Regions from separate parts of the Streptomyces sp. CA-294286 genome, predicted to be linked through region 3. Evidence: riboswitches for the same ligand, from Rfam matches in the RefSeq annotation. Region 3 holds a riboswitch; each other region holds the start of a gene.
The links. A riboswitch is a leader RNA that binds a small molecule or an ion and turns the genes downstream of it on or off. The one in region 3 is predicted to bind S-adenosylmethionine.

Region 1 (3,262 bases), 4.4 Mb from region 3:
ATCCGGCGGACGGTCGCAGGTGCGACGTGCAGCACCTTGGCCGCCTGGTCGCGCGTCATGCCCGCGCGTTCGCGCAGGTCTTGGAGCCGCTTGCCGAGCACGACCTGTCCGACGGTCGGGGCGGACCGCGGTTCACTCATCGATAGCCTCCCCGTAACTGACCGTGACTGATTCGGCGTTGTGCTCTACGTGCTGTTGCGAAGCAGTGTGCCACGCGTTCTCGATCTCCGAAACGGCACTCTGAAATTTTCAGAGTGCCTCTTGCCAAGTGAAGTGGACAGAGGGAGAGTTGCACCGTGAACTGGTTCATGCGGCTGCCGCGCACCGCACCGGGGGAGGCGGTGTGCGGCGGCCGCTCCCCATGGTGAGGATGCGGTCGTGGTACCTGGCTCCACGCTCTTTCCCCAGGTCATGGGCCCGCATCAAGGGGCTCGTGTCCGGCGGTACGGTTTCGCCCTGCCCGCATGTCCGGAGTCCGTCGTACGCGCACGGCATCTGACGACCGACCGGCTGGCCTACTGGGGCCTGTTCGGACAGCTGGGCGACACGGCGGCCCTGGTCGTCTCGGAACTGGTCACCAATGCGGTGATCCACACGGCGAGCGAGCGGTTCCGCTGTGAACTCACCGACAGCGAAGGGCGGCTGAGGATCTCCGTCCACGACGAGGGCGCGTGCCCGGAGGGGCCGCATCTGGACCGCTCGGCGCGGGCCGCGAGCGAGTCGACCGCGAGCGAGCACGGGCGCGGCCTGCTGCTCGTCGACGCGGTGTGCGACACCTGGGGCTCGCAGGAGCACGAGGGTCCCGGTCCGGACGGCGGACGTACCGTGTGGGCGGAACTCACCCACGGCTGTTCCCCCCGGGACGAAGCGGTCACGTCCGGCAGCGGGCCGCGATGAGCCACCGTCTCGCCGACCGGCTGACCCGGATGCGCCGCACCGGTGCGGGTAGCGGTGCGGGCGGCCCGTCCCGTCTGCTGCTGCCGCCCGCCCTCGACCACACCCCGCTCGGCTGCGACGCGGTGGGGCTGCCCGCCCACTACGGGCAGCGGCTGCTGGACCAGCTGTCCCGGCCGGGCTGTGTGTTCGCCGACGGGGACCTGTGGTGGTGGATCGTCCCCTCCGGTTCCGACCTCGGCCTGCCCTGGCCGGACCCCGCGCGGTACGCGGCGGAGGCGCGCGTCCCGGCCTCCCGGCCCCGCCTCGTCCACACGCCGCAGGGCCCGGCCCCCTACACCCCGCCCATCCCCCTCTACCTGATGGTCTGCCGCCTGGCGGGAACGGCGCCGGCCTGGTCGGACGGCCTGACGGCACCTGCCTGACCTGCGCTTTTGCTCTGTTACGGTGTGCGCGGGTCACGAGTTCCAGCGTCAAGCCCCGGCTCGCTGGACGGCATCCCGCCCGCTGCGGGTGCCCCGGGTGACGACCCGCCCCGTCGCGCTGCACGGGGAACGGCGGATCACCGGGGCTGCGGCGCCGGGGTCCATGACAGGCGGAGGCATCACCGCACCATGGAATCCATCCCCTCTCCCGGCCCCGCGCGCGTGCCGCAGGGCCCGTGCCGCAGGTACTCGCCCGGCCACCACGTGCACTGGATCCAGGCCCGCAAGTGCTGCGAGGAGCCCGGCGAGCTGCACGAGCTGCTGCTGTCGGCGGCCGATGTGCGGGACGACGGCTGGGTCACCCTGTACGAGGTCGACGGCCGGCTCGGCCACCGGTTCCGCGCCTGGTACCACCGCCCCGACCAGCTGCGCACGAAACTCCGCGCCCATCAGGGCCTCGTCCGCTGGCAGCCGCGCTGGAAGCTGCTGTGGCTGTCGGTTCCCGGCAGCGCGGCGAACACCCTCATGTACCTGGCGCCGGACGGGCCCAGCCGCTGCTGAACAGGGCGGACCGCACGGACGCGCTCAGGCGTGCGGGTCCGCGACGGCGCCGATCGAGCGTCCCGCCCAGGACGGGGCGTCCTCGGTGAGGGACTCCAGCCGCTGCCTGATGGCCCCCGGAAAGGGGGTGGCGCCTTGCGCCCGCCGGTCGACGTGGACGGCGAGGACCTCGGTGGTGGCCACCGGCTCGGCCTCGGTCGGCAGGGTCGCGGGGGACGCCTCCACCGCGCCTTCGATGCCGTGGGTCCCGGCGACCGCCTCCACGTTCCTGACCCCGTCGAGGACGAACAGTTCGTGCGCGTAGCGGACCTTCTCCGCGGCGGCGCCCAGGACCCGGGTGCGGACGGCGAGCCGGGCGCCCTCGGGGACGTCGCCCAGGAACCGCAGGTGCGTCTCGACCGTGCGGAGGGCGCAGCCGGTGGACTCCCGGTAGCCCCCGTGCAGCCCCGTCTCGATCATCATGGCGTCGGTGGCGTAGCCGAAGACGAGAACGGCGAAGGCGTCGCTCATCAGTCCGTTGTGGTCGATCCACTCGGGCCGGACGGTGTGGTGGACCAGCGGCAGGCAGTCGACCACCGGCACCTCGGCGGTATCGGTGACGTCAGCGATGTCGGCCGGGCCGGCGTCCTGGTTCACGGACATGCGTGTCTCCTTGTGCGGATGGGGGGTCGGCGGGTTGCGGAACGTCAGGAGGCCGGCCGGGCCAGGGTCGCCGCCACGTGTCCGAGCAGGGCCGCATGCATGTCCTCGGCGGTGGTGGAGCCCGGCGCGGGCGCGTCCGGCGCGGCGGCCAGGACCTGGGCGGCGAGCCCGTCGACGAGCGCGGTCAGGCCGAGGGCGGCGGCGCACGGGTCGGCGTCGGGCCGGAAGACGCCCTGCTCGACTCCGCGTCGTACGACGTCGGCGACGGTCTCCCGCCACTGCCGGTAGTACTCGCCGTGCAGGCGCCCCACGGCGGTGGACCGTGCCGCCTCGGCCCACAGGTCGAGCCGGACGCGCCACCTGCGGCGTTGCTGCTCGTCGTAGGGGGTCTGGAGCTCGATGAGCCGGCGCAGTTCGTCGGCGGCGTCCCGTGCTCCGGCCGTGCGGGCGGCCCGGCGGGCGGTGTCCTCGTCCATGCACCGGCGCACGGCTGCTTCGAGCAGGTCGCCACGGGCGGGGAAGTGGTAGTGGATCGCGGCGGTGCTGGTGGCGCAGGCCGCGGCGATGTCGGCGACGCGGACGGCGTGGTAGCCGTGCTCGGCGATCAGCCGGACGGTCTCGCGCACGATCTGTCGGGGCCGCCCGCCGTCGGGAACGGCGGCGGCGGTCGCGACCCGGACGCGCCGTCCCTGAGCCGCTCCCCCGGGGGCGCGGGCCGCTCCCAGCAGCCAGGCGGCGTC
Region 2 (3,262 bases), 1.4 Mb from region 3:
ACCTCGGCGAGGGTGGCGCCCTCGGCGGCGACCTCGGCCTCGCCGCCGGTGTACGTGCGCAGGATGGTGGGGATGCGGACCTTGACGCTCATGGTGTTCAGCCTTCCGGTACGGGGGTGGTTCAGCGGGCCAGGCCGGCGTCGCGGAACGCCTCCAGGCTCGGGCGGATGGTCGCGGAGGGGCCGGTGGTCGGCGCCACCGCGTCCAGCGTCTTGAGGCCGTCGCCCGTGTTGAGCACGACGGTGGTGAGCGTCGGGTCCAGCAGCCCGGCCTCGATGAGCTTCCTCGTGACGCCGACGGTCACTCCGCCGGCGGTCTCCGCGAAGATCCCTTCCGTACGGGCCAGAAGCTTGATCGCGTCGACGACCTGCTCGTCGTTCACGTCCTCGACGGCGCCGCCGGTGCGGCGGGCGATGTCCAGGACGTACGGGCCGTCCGCCGGGTTGCCGATGGCGAGGGACTTGGCGATGGTGTTCGGCTTCTGGGGCTTCACGACGTCGTGCCCGGCCTTGTACGCGGTGGAGACCGGCGAGCAGCCTTCCGCCTGGGCACCGAAGATCTTGTACGGCCTGTCCTCCACCAGACCCAGCCCGATCAGCTCCTGAAGACCCTTGTCGATCTTCGTGAGCTGCGAACCGGAGGCGATCGGGACGACGATCTGGTCCGGCAGCCGCCAGCCGAGCTGCTCGCAGATCTCGTACGCCAGGGTCTTGGACCCCTCGCCGTAGTAGGGGCGCAGGTTGACGTTGACGAAGCCCCAGCCCTCGCCGAGCGGGTCGCCGATCAGCTCGGAGCAGAAGCGGTTCACGTCGTCGTAGTTGCCCTCGATGCCGACCAGCTCGCCCCCGTACACGGCGGCCATGACGACCTTGCCCTGCTCCAGGTCGTGCGGGATGAACACGCAGGAGCGGAAGCCGGCCCGCGCGGCGGCGGCGCCGACGGCTCCGGCCAGGTTGCCGGTGGAGGAGCAGGAGAGGGTGGTGAAGCCGAAGGCGCGGGCGGCCTCGACGGCGATGGCGACGACGCGGTCCTTGAAGGAGTGCGTCGGGTTGCCCGAGTCGTCCTTGACGTACAGGCCGCCGGTGACGCCCAGCTCGCGGGCCAGGTTGTCGGCCTTGACCAGCTTGGTGAAGCCGGGGTTCAGGCTGGGCTTCTCGGCGACGTCGGCCGGGACGGGCAGCAGGGGGGCGTAGCGCCAGATGTTGTCCGGACCGGCCTCGATGCGCTTGCGCAGCTCCTCGGGGCCCTCGGCGGGCAGGTCGTAGGCGACTTCCAGCGGGCCGAAACAGAGCTGACAGGCGAAGATCGGGCCGAGCTCGAAGCGCTCTCCGCACTCGCGGCAGGAGAGGGCCGCGGCGGGGCCGAGGTCGACGGTGGTGGTGGCTTCGGTGGTCTGCACAGCCATGATGGCGAGGTCCTTCCTCATCTTCCCCGCGACGGCTTTCGCCGCGAGACGGAATTGGCACCTTCCCGGCCTGACCTCGCGGTCGGCAGGGGGGTTGCCGGGACTTCGACGGGCCGTTTCCCTCAGTCCCTCTGGATGAGCGCTGTGACTCCGGATTGCCCCGCGTGAGCGGGCCGGGTGTTTGTGGGCGCCGACGACCCCGGCATGCGCCGGTCGTCCGCGTTGTTCAAGACTGTAACCGAACCCCCGGGGGCTTGAGACAGTCGTCCGGAACGCGAGATGGATCACAGAATCGGGAGTGCAGAGGTGCTGGAAGAGGTGGAGCGCTGGCTGGGCACGCGGTCGTGGGCGGCTGCCGACCGCCCGTTGGAGTGGCTGCTCGCCGCGAAGGCGGCCCGCGGCACCACCGTCAGCGTCGTCCTGCCCGCACTCGACGAGGAGGCGACGGTCGGGGCGATCGTGACCGCGATCCGCCGCGACCTGATGGGCCCGCGGGCCCCCCTGGTGGACGAACTGGTCGTGATCGACTCCGGTTCCTCGGACGGAACGGCGCGGGCGGCGGCCGACGCCGGGGCCCGGGTCGTCCACCGGGACGACGTCCTGCCGCGCCTTCCGGCCGTGCCGGGCAAGGGCGAGGTGCTGTGGCGCTCCCTGCTGGTCACCGGCGGCGACGTCGTCTGCTTCGTGGACGCGGACCTGAGGGACTTCGACGCGTCGTTCGTGTCGGGGATCGTCGGCCCGCTGCTCACCGAACCGGACGTGCAGTTCGTCAAGGCGACGTACGACCGTCCGCTGGACGGGGCAGCCGGTCAGGGCGGCCGGGTCACCGAGCTGATGGCCCGCCCGCTGCTCAACCTGCACTGGCCGCTGCTGGCCGGTTTCGTCCAGCCGCTGGGCGGCGAGTACGCGGTCCGCCGCTCACTCCTGGAGCGCCTGCCCTTCCCCGTCGGGTACGGGGTCGAGATCGGCCTCCTCATCGACTCGCTGCACACTGTCGGCCTCGACGCCCTCGCCCAGGTCGACGTGGGCGTCCGCGTCCACCGCCACCAGGACGGCCAGGCACTGGGCCGGATGGCCGCCGCCATCTACCGCACCGCGCAACTGCGCCTCTCCCGCGGTCACTTGCTGCGCCCGTCGCTGACCCAGTTCGAGCGTGCGGACGGCGTCTTCGTCCCCCGCACCCACCCCGTGGACGCCGAGGAACGGCCGCCGATGCGGGAGATCGCCGAGTACGAGGCGCGGCATGCGGCGTAATCGCGGGTGGGCTCGCGTGGCGTGACCGCGCCCGTCACGCTCCGTGTCCGATGGTCGCCCCATGCGTCTCCTCCGCCCTCTCCGCACGTCCGGTGTCCTTCTCGCCGCCACCGCGCTGATGGCCGCCGCTCCGCTCGCGTCCGCCCACGAGCCCGGGATGCCCGGACAGCCTGCCCGCAGCGACCCCGACCACCGGGAACTGTGGCTGGCCACCGGGGGCACGGCGGCCCTCGCGGGCCTCGGCGCGCTGGGGGCCGCGTCCGTACGGAGCCGGCGCAGGCCGTGCTCACGGCGGGCGGGGTGCCGTACGCACGTTTGAGGGGAACCTTTACCGGCTAGGTTTCGCCACATGACCTCCGCGCACGACCATGCCCAGACCCACAAGGCCCAGATCCTCGTCGCGTCCAACCGCGGCCCGGTGTCGTACACCCTCGGTGACGACGGCGAGCTGACCGCCAAGCGCGGCGGCGGCGGCCTGGTCTCCGGACTCTCCGCGATCGGCCCGGACGCGGACGCGCTGTGGGTGTGCTCGGCGCTCGGGGAGGGCGACCGGGAGGCGGTGCGGCGCGGCGTCGGCGAGCCCGGCGTACGGATGCTGGACAT
Region 3 (3,262 bases):
GTCTCCAGCGCAGGGACGCCGAGAAGGTGCTGCACGGACGCGAGTCCGGCATCATCAAGCGGCTGCCGCACGGTGAGTTCGTCGAGATCCACGAGCCGCTCGGCCAGGACCAGCTGCACACGCTCACGGCGCACGAGCAGTACGCGCCGGCCGAGATCGGTCCCTCCGTGGACGAGAACGGCGTCGAGCGCAAGGTGGGACCGACCCAGAAGCTGCGCGCCAAGCTCAGCAAGGGCATGTACGGCGAGGGCAACCAGGTTCCCAAGCCCACCGCCGAGGAGTACAAGGAGATCACCAGCGGCCACGGCCACCACTGATCCCCGGCCGGGCCGCGCCCGCGGCCCGGAACTGTTCGCCACAGCAGGAGCCCCGTCCGACGTACGGACGGGGCTCTTCGCTGTCCCCGGGGCTGGATAGGGTGGGGCCCACCCCTATCGGCAGCCTTGACCGGCTCGTGGACCCTGGAGCGGACCATGAACATGGTGACCCCCGTTGGCGGCGACAGCGTGGCGGCCCGCGGCTGGCCGGGCATTCTCAACCCTCTGTTGCGCGGTGAGCACCTCGGTGCCGACGACACCGCCTGGGCCATGGACCGCATCATGAGCGGCGAGGCCACCGACGCGCAGATCGCCGGCTTCGCGGTCGCGCTGCGCGCCAAGGGCGAGACCGTCGAGGAGGTGACGGGGCTGGTACGGGCGATGTACGCGCACGCCCGGACCATCGAGGTGCCGGGCCCCAGTGTCGACATCGTCGGCACCGGCGGCGATCTGGCGAAGACCGTCAACATCTCCACCATGTCCGCGATCGTCATCGCCGGGACGGGCGCGAAGGTCGTCAAGCACGGCAACCGGGCCGCCTCCTCCGCCAGCGGCTCCTCCGACGTGCTGGAGAAACTGGGCGTCAACCTCGACCTGACGCCGCAGCGGGTCGCGGAGGTCGCCGAGGAGGCCGGCATCACCTTCTGCTTCGCGGTGAAGTTCCACCCCGCGCTGCGGTACGCCGCCAAGGCCCGCAGGGAGCTGGGCGCGCAGACCACCTTCAACATCCTGGGCCCGCTCACCAACCCGGCCCGGGTGCGCGCCCAGGCCGTCGGCGTCGCCGACGCGAGGATGGCGCCGATCGTGGCGGGCGTCCTGGCCGAGCGGGGGAACTCCGCGCTCGTCTTCCGCGGCGACGACGGGCTGGACGAGCTCACCACCACCGCGACGTCCCGGGTGTGGGTCGTGCGCGACGGGGCCGTCCACGAGGAGCCCTTCGACCCGCGCGACGTCGGGCTGGAGATCGTCCCCGTGGAGGCGCTGCGGGGCGCGGACGCGTCGTACAACGCGGAGGTGGCACGCCGGCTGCTGGCGGGCGAGAAGGGCCCCGTGCGGGACGCGGTGCTGCTCAACACGGCCGCGGCGCTGGTGGCCCTGGGCCCCGGCGGCGGCTCGCTGAGCGAGGAGATCGCCGCCGGGATCGAGCGGGCCGAACAGTCCCTGGACTCCGGCGCCGCCCAGCGGGCGCTGGAGCGGTGGGTGGCGGCCAGCAACGCCTGACCCGCCGCGCCCCGGACGCGGAGCGCGGTCCGTTCGTCTCGACGAGCGGACCGCGCTCTTGCGCGTCGTGGATCGTGTGGCAAGATGCTGCACAGGTCATGAGTGACAGCGACTACGGCCCCGGCCCGCTGTCCGGCAACCCTCCGTCCGTGGCGGGGTGCCCCGGGTGAAGACCAGGTCGTAGGCAGCGAGGTCTACGGCAAGCGCGGACCCCTGCGCACTCCTTCGGAGTGGCGCGCCCCTGGGGTCCTGGTCCTCAAGGGAGCAGTCTCGTGAGCAAGCGAATGCGATAGGGCCCTTCGGCCCCGTTCCACCTTCACCACCTCCGTGCGGCCCTGTGACGGCCGTGCGTCGAGGCAACTCCCGTACGCCGCACGGCACATGAGCCTGCGTCAGGCGTGCGGGACCTGTCGAAGCCATTCCGCCTTGTCCTGCCAGGAGTTCGTCATGCCCGCTCAGTCCTCCGTCGCCACCGCCACCGCCCCCGCCGCTTCCGGGGAGCCCTGCTGCGGGACGCCGCTGCCCGTCCTGGGACGGGACGTGGCCGTGCCCCTGGTCACCGGGGGCGAGGTCGGCTACGCGGCCCTCGACTACGCGGCGAGCGCCCCGGCGCTGCAACGGGTGTGGGACGACGTCGCGGCGTACGCCCCGTACTACGGCAGCGTGCACCGGGGAGCCGGGTACCTGTCGCAGCTCTCGACCGACCTCTTCGAGAACAGCCGGGTGACGGTCGCCGAGTTCCTCGACTGCCGGGACGACGACCAGGTGGTCTTCACCCGCTCGACGACCGACTCGCTGAACCTGCTGGCCTCCGCGCTGCCCGCCGACTGCCAGGTGTTCGTCTTCGAGACCGAGCACCACGCGTCGCTGCTGCCCTGGCAGGACGCCCGGGTGACGTACCTGGACGCGCCGCGCACGCCCGCCCAGGCCGTCCAGACGCTGGAACGCGCACTCGCCGACCGGGCCCCTGCCGCCGGCTCCGCGCCCCGTGCGCGCGGCGGCGAGGGCTCCACGGCCCCCGCGCTGGTGTGCGTGACGGGCGCCTCGAACGTCACGGGGGAGATCTGGCCGGTGCGCGAGCTCGCCGCCGTCGCCCACGCGCACGGTGCGCGGATCGTGCTCGACGCCGCCCAGCTCGCACCTCACCACCCGCTCTCGGTACGGGAGTTGGACGTCGACTGGGTGGCCTTCTCCGGGCACAAGCTGTACGCGCCGTTCGGCTCCGGGGTGCTCGCCGGGCGGGCCGACTGGCTCCGGGCGGCCGAGCCGTACCTGGCCGGCGGCGGCGCGTCGAAGAAGGTCGCACGGCGTGCGGACGGCGGCGTGGACGTCGAGTGGCACACCTCCGCGGCACGTCACGAGGCCGGTTCGCCGAACGTGATCGGGGTGTACGCCATCGCCTCCGCGTGCAGGGCGCTCACCGAGGCCGGGTTCGACGCGCTGGTCGAGCGCGAGCAGGCGCTGGTGCGCACGGTGCGCGAGGGGCTCGCGGAGGTGCCCGCCGTGAAGGTGCTCTCGCTGTTCGGCGACGAGGCGCCGCGCGTCGGCGTCCTCTCCTTCGTGGTGGACGGCTGGAACAGCTCGCACTTCGCCGCCGCGCTCTCCGCCGAGTACGGCATCGGGGTGCGGGACGGCCTGTTCTGCGCCCACCCGCTGGTGCGCACGCTGCTCGGCAGCGACCCCCAGGAGGTCGGCGAGTGCGGCGCCCCCGAGGCCGGGCCGGG

Region 1: it holds a riboswitch for S-adenosylmethionine, as region 3 does, so the genes downstream of both, ACQPZG_RS06450 (hypothetical protein) here and ACQPZG_RS25355 (aminotransferase class V-fold PLP-dependent enzyme) in region 3, are expected to answer to the same signal.
Region 2: it holds a riboswitch for S-adenosylmethionine, as region 3 does, so the genes downstream of both, thrC (threonine synthase) here and ACQPZG_RS25355 (aminotransferase class V-fold PLP-dependent enzyme) in region 3, are expected to answer to the same signal.

The regions. Positions count from the first base shown of each region.
Region 1 covers NZ_CP192005.1:265,798-269,059, forward strand. The annotation lists gene ACQPZG_RS06435 (helix-turn-helix domain-containing protein) at 1-140, opposite strand, end outside; gene ACQPZG_RS06440 (ATP-binding protein) at 379-897, shown strand; gene ACQPZG_RS06445 (hypothetical protein) at 894-1,319, shown strand; SAM riboswitch class IV at 1,351-1,458, shown strand; gene ACQPZG_RS06450 (hypothetical protein) at 1,509-1,880, shown strand; gene ACQPZG_RS06455 (thioesterase family protein) at 1,905-2,516, opposite strand; gene ACQPZG_RS06460 (TetR family transcriptional regulator C-terminal domain-containing protein) at 2,567-3,262, opposite strand, start outside.
Region 2 covers NZ_CP192005.1:3,233,804-3,237,065, reverse strand. The annotation lists gene ACQPZG_RS19185 (MoaD/ThiS family protein) at 1-92, opposite strand, end outside; gene thrC (threonine synthase) at 122-1,405, opposite strand; SAM riboswitch class I at 1,420-1,547, opposite strand; gene ACQPZG_RS19175 (glucosyl-3-phosphoglycerate synthase) at 1,712-2,659, shown strand; gene ACQPZG_RS19170 (hypothetical protein) at 2,721-2,978, shown strand; gene ACQPZG_RS19165 (alpha,alpha-trehalose-phosphate synthase (UDP-forming)) at 3,009-3,262, shown strand, end outside.
Region 3 covers NZ_CP192005.1:4,670,282-4,673,543, forward strand. The annotation lists gene qcrB (cytochrome bc1 complex cytochrome b subunit) at 1-317, shown strand, start outside; gene trpD (anthranilate phosphoribosyltransferase) at 474-1,538, shown strand; SAM riboswitch class IV at 1,633-1,750, shown strand; gene ACQPZG_RS25355 (aminotransferase class V-fold PLP-dependent enzyme) at 1,986-3,262, shown strand, end outside.